DNA from 3 places in the Variovorax sp. GW823-FHT04B03 genome. Region 2 is predicted to be linked to each of the others. Evidence: predicted binding sites of a transcription regulator. Region 2 holds the regulator's gene; each other region holds the start of a gene.

Region 1 (3,274 bases), on a different contig from region 2:
GCGAAGCAGCAAAAAGCCTCAGCTCTTGCGCAGCAACGAGGGGCGCTGGTCGGCACCGGTCCATTGCGGACCGTCGAACCAGGCGTCGCCCTGCAGGTAGGCGCGCAGCATCGCCAGGCCGTCGAAGCCCCAGAACAGGCGCCCGTCGACCACGTAGCAGGGCACGCCGAACACGCCCTGCGCCACGGCTTCGTCGGTGTTGCGCTTGAGCAGGGCCTTGTTCTCGTCGCCGTTCACGTCGCGCTTCGGCTGCAGCTGCGCCGTGAGCGCGGCCAGCCGCGTGGCATCGCCCGCCTCTTCGCCGCCGCGCCACACATGGCGAAAGAGGGTTTCGGCCGCAAGGCGGCTGATGCTGCCGTCGTCGCCCGTGGCCACGGCCAGGCGCAGGTGCGGCAGCGGGTTGTAGGGGTGCGAGGCCGGCATCTCGATGGGGATGCCGTGCGCCTGGCCCAGCCACAGCACGTGGCGGTAGGTCCAGCTGCGCTTGGAGGGAATCTCCGCCGGCCCGAGCTGGCCGTGGTGCTTGAGCAGCGCGCCCAGCAGCACCGGCTTGTAGGCCACGCTCACGCTCAGGCCTTCGAGCGCCTCGGGCAGCTGCTCGAACGCCAGGTGCGCGTAGGGTGAGATGAAATCGAGATAGAAGTCGATGTGCTTCATGCGTCGTGGTCTCCTGTGGTGGGTTCTGGCACGCGCCAGATGCCGGCCTGGGCCCGCAGTTCGATCGCGCGCCACACCTGGCGGCGGCTGTCGTCTTCCATCTTGCTCCAGCCGGCGATCTCGGGAATGGTGCGCAGGCACCCTTCGCAGAAGCCGCTCAGGCGGTCCATGCGGCACACCGACGAGCACGGCGAAGGCACCTCGCCGTCCATGCGCTGCACGGTCCCGGCGCGCTCGGCGAGCGCATGCGCTTCGTCGAAGTTCACACCACGTCGGCCACCGGCGCGCCGGTGAGCTTCTCGAGATCGTTCGGGTGCAGCTGGAACACCGCGTGCGGATGGCCCGCGGCGGCCCAGATCTCCTCGAAGCGGAACAGCTCGCGGTCGATCAGCACCACGGGCTTGGTCACATGGCCCACCGGCGACACGCCGCCGATGGTGAAGCCGGTGCGCGCCTTCACGAAGTCGGCGTCGGCGCGGCCGGTCTTGCCGACGATGGCGTCGACCTTCTTCTCGTCGACGCGCTTGTCGCCCGAGGTGATGACCAGCACCGCCGCCTCGTCGCTCTTGCGGCGGAAGATGATGCTCTTGGCGATCTGCCCGACCGAGATGCCGAGCGCGTCGGCGGCCTGCTGCGCGGTGCGGCAGGCGTCGTCGAGCATGCGGGGTGCATGGGGATGGCCGGCGTCCTGCAGCACGCGGGAGACGCGCTGGACACCTTCAGGGAGGGAATGGAGTTCGGAGCCGCACATGGCAAGTTCTTCGGGGTTCGTGGGGGCGTTCGCCCTGCGTTGCAAGGCCCCGAGCATACGGAAAAGCCCCGCGCACCGACGCCACCGCCCGCATCCGCCCCTCCACCCCGGCGCACCAATGCGGAGAGCGCCGGCGCACGACGCCCGTGCGTGCCCCGTCGCGCCCGGTCCGGTTTCGGTGCGCCACGGGCCGGTGAGGCCCGCCGCACGGGCTTTTGAGCGCGGCACGCTTATTGCTGAACACGGTGGCGACCCACCGGCCTCTGCGGCGGGTTCGCAATGCCTCCGCTAACGACGGCGGGGTTCAAGCGCACCGATGGCCGCCCGCCGCCGGTTCGTCTGCTCCAACCCATTTCGCATCCGTTCCGTCGCGGGGGCCCCAACGACGCTGTCTGTTCGACAGCGGCTGCGGGGGCGCCTTCCAGGGCCGGTTGCGTGCAGGACCCCCAATGAAGATCGCAGTCATCGGCCACGGCATGGTCGGCCACAAGTTCCTCGAGCAACTCCACACGCTCGGCATTCCCGACGCACAGGTCACCGTGCTGTGCGAAGAGCCACGCCCGGCCTACGACCGGGTGCACCTGTCCGAGTACTTCTCCGGCAAAACGGCCGACGACCTGTCGCTGGTCGAGCCCGGCTTCTTCGAGCGCAGCGGCTTCACGCTGCGCCTGGCCGCGCGGGCCGTGGCCGTCGAGCGGCGCAACAACACCGTGACCACGGCCGACGGCGAGGTGATCGCCTACGACAAGCTGGTGCTGGCCACCGGCTCCAACCCCTTCGTGCCGGCCGTGCCGGGCCGCGACCGGCCGAACTGCTTTGTCTACCGCACCATCGAGGACCTCGACGCCATGAAGGCCTGCGGCGCCAGATCGCGCAGCGGCGTGGTGGTGGGCGGCGGCCTGCTGGGCCTGGAATGCGCCAAGGCGCTGCGCGACATGGGCCTGGAAACGCACGTCGTCGAGTTCGCACCGCGCCTGATGGCGGTGCAGGTCGACGAAGGCGGTGGCCGTGCATTGCGCGGCAGCATCGAGGCGCTGGGCCTGCACGTGCACACCGGCCGCAACACGGTGGAGATCGTCGACGGCGCGAGCGCACGGCACCGCATGGTGTTCGCCGACGGCACGCACCTGGAGACCGACATGATCGTGTTCTCCGCCGGCATCCGCCCGCGCGACGAACTGGCGCGCCAGAGCCTGCTGGCCGTGGGCCCGCGCGGCGGCGTGGCGATCGACAGCCACTGCCGCACCAGCGACCGCAACGTCTACGCCATCGGCGAATGCGCGTCGTGGAACGAACAGACCTTCGGCCTCGTCGCGCCGGGCTACGACATGGCCCGCGTGGCCGCGCGCCACATCGCCGGCCAGGACGACGCCGCCTTCACCGGCGCCGACCTGAGCACCAAGCTCAAGCTGATGGGCGTCGACGTGGCCAGCATCGGCGACGCGCACGGCAAGACGCCGAAGTCGCGCGCCTACCAGTACATCGACGAGCGCAAGCAGGTCTACAAGAAGATCGTGGTCAGCGAAGACGGCAAGCAGCTGCTGGGCGCGGTGCTGGTCGGCGACGCCGGCGAGTACGGCACGCTGCTGCAGCTGGCGCTCAACGGCATCGCGCTGCCCGACGAACCCGAGTTTTTGATCCTGCCGTCGAGCGACGGCAAGGCGAAACCGGGCCTGGGCGTCGAGGCCCTTCCCGACACCGCACAGATCTGCTCGTGCAACAGCGTCACCAAGGGCCAGATCTGCGAAGCCGTGGGCCAGGGCGTGTGCACGCCCGCCGAGATGAAGGCCTGCACCCAGGCCGGCGCCACCTGCGGCGGCTGCGTGCCGCTGGTCACGCAGGTCATGAAGATGGAAATGGCCAAGC
Region 2 (3,274 bases):
ACCCAGCCGCACGCTGCGCCGCGTGCGCGCGGAACTCAGCTCGTGCAGCTCGGCGCCCAGCGCGAGCATGTCGGCGCGGTAGCGGCGGTAGGCGGTGTGGACCAGCGGTTCGTCGGTGGCGGCGAGCGAGTTGGTGACCACGCTGATCTTCACGTTGCGCCCGCGGATCTCGCGCATCACCTCCAGCCCCGACGCGCCCGGGATCAGGTAGGGCGAGACCAGCGTCACCTCGCTGCGCGCGCGGCGCATCTGCTCGACCACGTTGTAGCGCACGCTGTCCACGTCGAGCAGCGGCACGCCGCCATACGACGCGGTCTTGCCGATCACGCGGTCAGGTGAATCGGCATACGCCTCGGCGGTGGTCCAGATCAGGCCGAGCTTGCCGGCGTCGAGGTCGTCGGCCACGGGGCTGTAGCCGAGCAGGTCGTTGGGCGCGGGCCTGGGCGGTGGGGGCGTGGTGTCGGGGCCGGTGGCGGCGTCGAAGCGGCGCTGCAGCTCTTCGCGCGGCAGGTCGGTGTGCACGACCGCGCCGATCGGGCGCACGTGCGGGCTGTTCCAGTACTGGTCGAACAGCACGCCCAGGCGCGGGATCAGCGCACCCGTGACGAAGGTGTCGAGGTCGATGAAGTTCGGGCCCGTGGTGCGGCGGAAGTACTGGTTGCCGATGTTGCGCCCGCCCGCCACCGCCATCGCGCCGTCGGCGATGAAGAGCTTGTTGTGCATGCGGCGGTTGACGCGGCTGAAGTCGAACAGCGATGCGGTGAAGCGCTTGAGCAGGCTGCCGCGCCCGGCCGGGAACGGGTTGAACAGGCGCAGCTCCACGTTCGGCGTGGCGGCAAGGCCGAGCAGCAGTTCGTCTTCGCCGGACGTGTACAGGTCGTCCATCAACAGGCGCACGCGCACCCCGCGCTGGGCCGCATCGCGCAGGGTGCGCAGCAGGTAGCGGCCGGTCTCGTCGTTCTCGATCTGGTAGTACTGCACGTCGAGCGTGCGCTGCGCGCGGCGCGCCAGCTGCAGCCGCGTGTCGAAGGCGAAGTCGCCGCCGGGCATCAGGCGAAAGCCGCTGAGGTCGGGATCGGGCTGCGAGGCCAGCGCGATCTTGCCGAGCGCGGTGTCGGCCGAGACGGCGATGGCCTTGGTGGGCGGGCGCGGTGCCTCGTCGGGCAGCGTGGCGCAGCCGGCAAACAGCAGCGCCGCCGCGATGACGACCACCCAATGCCCACAACGCGACAGCAGGCGGCTCGTCATCGTCGGTCTTCTACAGGGCTTTGCGCAGGTTGGCGGGCGCGATGCGCAGCGCTTCGCGGTACTTGGCGACGGTGCGGCGCGCGCACTCGATGCCCTGCTCTTTCAGCATCTCGGAGATCTGGCTGTCGGACAGCGGCTTCTTGATGCTCTCGGAACTCACGAACTGCTTGATCAGCGCGCGCACCGCGGTGCTCGACGCGTTGCCGCCGGTCTCGGTGCCCAGCGCCGAGCCGAAGAAGTACTTCAGCTCGACCGTGCCGAAGGGCGTGGCCATGTACTTGGCGGTGGTCACGCGCGAGATGGTCGACTCGTGCAGGCCCAGTTCGTCGGCGATCTCGCGCAGCACCAGCGGGCGCATGGCCAGCTCGCCGTGCACGAAGTAGCTCTTCTGCCGCTCGACGATGGCGTTGCTCACGCGCAGGATGGTGTCGAAGCGCTGCTGGATGTTCTTGATGAACCAGCGCGCCTCCTGCAGCCGCTGCGACAGCGCCTGGCTGCCTTCGCCCTTGTGCGACTTGAGCGCGCCGGCGTAGATGTCGTGCACGCGCAGGCGCGGCATGACCTCGGGGTTGAGCATGACGCGGAACTTCACGTTGGTGCCGCGCCCGGTCTTGGTGACGATCACGTCGGGAATGACGATGTTGCGCTCGACGTCGACGAAACGGCGGCCCGGCTTGGGTTCGAGCCGCGCAATGATCTGCAGCGCCGAGCGCACCAGGTCTTCGTTGGTGCGCGTGAGCGTGGCCAGGCGCTTGAAGTCGCGCCGCGCGAGCAGCTCCATGGGCTGCTTGCAGATCGCGATGGCGGTCTTGCGGATGAGCGCTTCGGCCTCGGTCTCGTCTTCGCTGGCGAGCGCCTTCAGCTGGATGCTCAGGCATTCGCCGAGGTCGCGCGCGCCGACGCCCACCGGCTCCAGGCTCTGCAGCAGGCCCAGCGCCACCTGGAAGTGGTGCACGAGGTCGTCGAACTGGTCGTTGTCGTCGCCCGCCAGGCCCGAGGCCAGCGCGGGCAGCGAGTCTTCGAGGTAGCCGTCGTCGTTGAGCGATTCGATCAGGAAGCGCAGCGCGGCGCAGTCGTTTTCATTGAGCCGCAGGCTCAACGCCTGGCGGTGCAGGAAGGACTGCAGCGACTCCTGGCTGCGCGCGAGTTCGGTGGCATCGGCCCGTTCGTCGTCGCCCAGGTTGTTCTGGCGCGCGGGCGCGTCGCTGCCCCACTCGCTGTCGTCGGGCGCCATGTCGACGGTGCCGTCGCCTTCCCAGTCGGGCTCGCGCTCGGCGATCTCGGCGGCGGGGCCGTCGGTGTCGGGGGTCGAGGTGCTGGTGTCGCTGGACGTGGAGGAAGTGCTGGCGGCGGACGGCGTGAACTCGGCCTCACCCTCGCCCGCGTCGTCGCGCGGCACCGGCGCGTCGGCCGTGTCCAGCCCGAACTCCTCGCGCGCCGCTTCTTCCGCGGTGCGTTCGAGGAACGGGTTCTCGTCCAGCATCTGCTCCACCTCCTGGCTCAGTTCGAGCGTGGAGAGCTGGAGCAGGCGAATGGACTGCTGCAGCTGTGGCGTCAGCGCCAGATGCTGCGAGACGCGAAGGGACAGCCCTTGCTTCATGAGGAAATGGCTCCCCCCCAGGCTGCGCGCTTCGCGCTACGCCAACCCCCTACCGGGGGCGGGCCGGCCGCTTCGGGCGGCCGTGCGCGGCGGCCCCCGCGAGGAAGCTCCGCGCGGACGGCGGCCACGATGATCCTTGACCCTCGCCGCACGGTCACATCCGGAAGTGCTCGCCCAGGTACACCCTGCGTACCTCGGCGTTGTCGACGATCTCCGAGGGTGTGCCTTGTGCCAGCACGTGCCCGTCGCTGATGATGAACGCGTGATCGCAGATGCCCAGCGTTTCACGCACGTTGTGGTCGGTGATGAGCACGCCGATGCCGCGCTCTTTCAGGAAACTGATGATCCGCTGGATCTCGATCACCGCGATCGGGTCGATGCCGGCGAAGGGCTCGTCCAGCAGGATGAAGCGCGGCTGGGTGGCCA
Region 3 (3,274 bases), on a different contig from region 2:
TGGTGCTGCTGGCCGCGGGGCTCGGTTACTTCTACTGGGACGCGGCCGTCGCTTGGACGCGCGAGGCCCTCGACGCCTGGCCGCTGCTGTCCAGCTTCTGGGCCTGGATCGGGCGCCTCTTCTCGAGCGACGTCACGGCCGCGCTGGCGCCACTGGTGGTGGTGTTCGGCGTCACGCCGCTCATCGTGGTGCTGTCGCTGCTGATCGTGGCCGGCTTCATGGCGCCGGCGCTCACCAAGCTCGTGGCCGAACGGCGCTTTCCCACGCTCGAACAGAAGAAGGGCGCCTCCTTCTTCGGCAGCGTGCTGCGCTCGCTCGGCGCCACCGTGCTGGCGTTGATCGCCCTGGTGGTGTCGATGCCGCTGTGGCTCATTCCGCCGCTGGTGCTGATCCTGCCGCCGCTGATCTGGGGCTGGCTCACCTACCGGGTGATGAGCTTCGACGCGCTGGCCGAGCACGCCAGCCCCGAGGAACGCGCCGCGCTGCTGCGCGCCCACCGGCTGCCGCTGCTGTGCATCGGCGTGCTGTGCGGCTACCTGGGCGCCGCGCCGAGCATCGTGTGGGCCTCTGGCCTGCTGTTCGCCGCCGCCTTCTTCGTGCTGGTGCCGATCGCCATCTGGATCTACACGCTGGTCTTTGCTTTCTCCGCGCTCTGGTTCGCGCACTACTGCCTCGACGCCCTGACCCAGCTGCGCGCCCAACGCGCGGCGCAGCAGCCCGCGGCCGGCAGCGGCGACGCACAGCAGACGCTCGAGGCGGCGCAAGCCACCGAGGCCAACAAGGCCGCTCTTTCTCAATGGAGTTCTCCATGACACGCGCATTCGGTCTCATCGTCGTCGGCGACGAGATCCTTTCCGGCAAGCGGGCCGACAAGCACATGGCCAAGGTCATCGAGCTGCTGGCCGCGCGCGGCCTGCAGCTGGGCTGGGCCGAGTACGTGGGCGACGAGCCCACGCGGATCACCGCGGCCCTCATGCGCGCCTTCGCCTCGGGCGACATCGTGTTCTCGACCGGCGGCATCGGCGCCACGCCCGACGACCACACCCGCCAGTGCGCCGCCCAGGCCCTGCGCGTGCCGCTGGCGCTGCACCCCGAGGCCGAGGCGCTGATCCGCGAGCGCATGCAGGACACGGCCCTGGAGCAGGGCGTGCCCTACGAACCCGACCGGCCCGACAACATCCACCGCCTGAACATGGGCGTGTTTCCGCAGGGCGCGTCGATCATCCGCAACCCGTACAACAAGATCCCGGGGTTCAGCGTCGAGCACGTGCATTTCGTGCCGGGCTTTCCGGTCATGGCCTGGCCGATGATCGAGTCGGTGCTCGACAGCCGCTATGCCGATCTGTTCACCCGCAACGCCATCGCCGAGAAGTCCGTGATCGTTTTCGGTGCGATGGAAGCCACCCTCACGCCGCTGATGCAGGCCATCGAGCAGGCCCACGCCGGCATCAAGGTGTTCAGCCTGCCCAGCGTGGATCACCCGCAGTACGGGCGCCACATCGAGCTGGGCGTCAAGGGCGACCCCGCGAAGCTCGATGCCGCCTATGGCCAGCTCATCGAAGGCCTGCACACTTTCGATGCGAAGCTTGGCCCCGAATTGGTGCGTTAATTTGCATTGCACCAATTTGGTGATTTTTTCCTTTTCCGGCAGCCCCTGGGCCGTCACCCGGGCCTCATCCGGCGGGGTGACAATGGCACAGAAACTGCATCCTCCCGTCCCTGTATTCCTAACCACCATCCAACTCAGGAGAAACTGATGGCAAAGACCGTCGCCGATGTACTCAAGCTCGTCAAGGAAAACGAGGTCAAGTTCGTCGACTTGCGCTTCACCGACACCCGCGGCAAAGAGCAGCACGTGACCGTGCCCGTGTCGCACTTCGATGAAGACAAATTCACCTCGGGCCACGCGTTCGACGGTTCGTCCATCGCCGGTTGGAAGGGCATCGAAGCCTCGGACATGCAGCTCATGCCCGACCCGAACACCGCCAACATCGACCCGTTCTTCGAAGAAACGACGCTGATCCTGACCTGCGACGTGATCGACCCGGCCGACGGCAAGGCCTACGAGCGCGACCCGCGCTCGCTCGCCAAGCGCGCCGAGGCGTACATGAAGGCTTCCGGCCTGGGCGACACCGCCTACTTCGGACCGGAACCCGAATTCTTCGTGTTCGACGGCGTGCGCTGGAAGAACGACATGTCGGGCTGCTTCGTGAAGATCGAGTCCGAAGAAGCCTCGTGGAACACCGACAAGGAGTTCGAGCACGGCAACAGCGGCCACCGTCCCGCAGTCAAGGGCGGCTACTTCCCGGTGCCTCCGGTCGACAGCTTCCAGGACATGCGCTCGGAAATGAGCCTGGTGCTCGAATCGCTGGGCATCCCGGTCGAAGTGCATCACCATGAAGTGGCCAACGCCGGCCAGCTCGAAATCGGCACCCGCTTCAGCACGCTGGTGCAGCGCGCCGACTGGGTCCAGCTGCAGAAGTACGTGATCCACAACGTGGCCCACGCCTACGGCAAGACCGCCACCTTCATGCCCAAGCCCATCGTCGGCGACAACGGCTCGGGCATGCACGTGCACCAGTCGGTCTGGAAGGACGGCAAGAACCTGTTCGCCGGCGACGGCTACGCAGGTCTGTCGGACTTCGCGCTGCACTACATCGGCGGCATCATCAAGCACGCCCGTGCCCTGAACGCCATCACGAACCCCGGCACCAACAGCTACAAGCGCCTGGTGCCCGGCTTCGAAGCCCCGGTGAAGCTGGCCTACTCGGCCAAGAACCGTTCGGCCTCGATCCGCATCCCGTTCGTGGCCAACCCGAAGGGCCGCCGCGTCGAAGCGCGCTTCCCCGATCCGCTGATGAACCCGTACCTGGGCTTTGCCGCGCTGCTGATGGCCGGCCTGGACGGCGTGGAAAACAAGATCCATCCGGGCGAAGCCGCCAGCAAGGACCTGTACCACCTGCCGCCGGAAGAAGACGCGCTGATCCCGACCGTCTGCCACAGCCTGGACCAGGCTCTGGAGCACCTGGACAAGGACCGTGCGTTCCTGACCAAGGGCGGCGTGTTCACCGACTCGTACATCGACGCGTACATCGACCTCAAGATGCAGGAAGTCACGCGCTTCCGCATGGCGACGCACCCCGTCGAGTTCGACATGTACTACTCGCTGTAAAAAGCGCCACAACGAGCCCGCCCCGGCGGGCAAGTAAGACAAAAGGACGGCCCCGGCCGTCCTTTTTCCTTGGTGCGGAACACCCTGTCGTGAGCGGGCCCG

Evidence for each region. The regulator sigma-54, encoded in region 2, starts transcription at its own class of promoters, with help from an activator protein. The targets are predictions, from matches to a motif close to TGGCANGNAANCTGCTTT.
Region 1: the regulator sigma-54 is predicted to act here: its motif matches at 1,631-1,648, upstream of nirB (nitrite reductase large subunit NirB).
Region 3: the regulator sigma-54 is predicted to act here: its motif matches at 1,693-1,710, upstream of glnA (type I glutamate--ammonia ligase).

What each region holds. Positions count from the first base shown of each region.
Region 1 is NZ_JBXAIT010000006.1:22,903-26,176, reverse strand. It holds gene AC1RAD_RS24115 (2-hydroxychromene-2-carboxylate isomerase) at 19-657, opposite strand; gene AC1RAD_RS24110 (DUF1289 domain-containing protein) at 654-923, opposite strand; gene AC1RAD_RS24105 (YbaK/EbsC family protein) at 920-1,408, opposite strand; gene nirB (nitrite reductase large subunit NirB) at 1,858-3,274, shown strand, end outside.
Region 2 is NZ_JBXAIT010000001.1:391,997-395,270, reverse strand. It holds gene AC1RAD_RS01755 (phospholipase D family protein) at 1-1,248, opposite strand, end outside; gene rpoN (RNA polymerase factor sigma-54) at 1,259-2,848, opposite strand; gene lptB (LPS export ABC transporter ATP-binding protein) at 3,003-3,274, opposite strand, start outside.
Region 3 is NZ_JBXAIT010000007.1:318,330-321,603, reverse strand. It holds gene AC1RAD_RS28350 (EI24 domain-containing protein) at 1-812, shown strand, start outside; gene AC1RAD_RS28345 (competence/damage-inducible protein A) at 809-1,609, shown strand; gene glnA (type I glutamate--ammonia ligase) at 1,757-3,172, shown strand.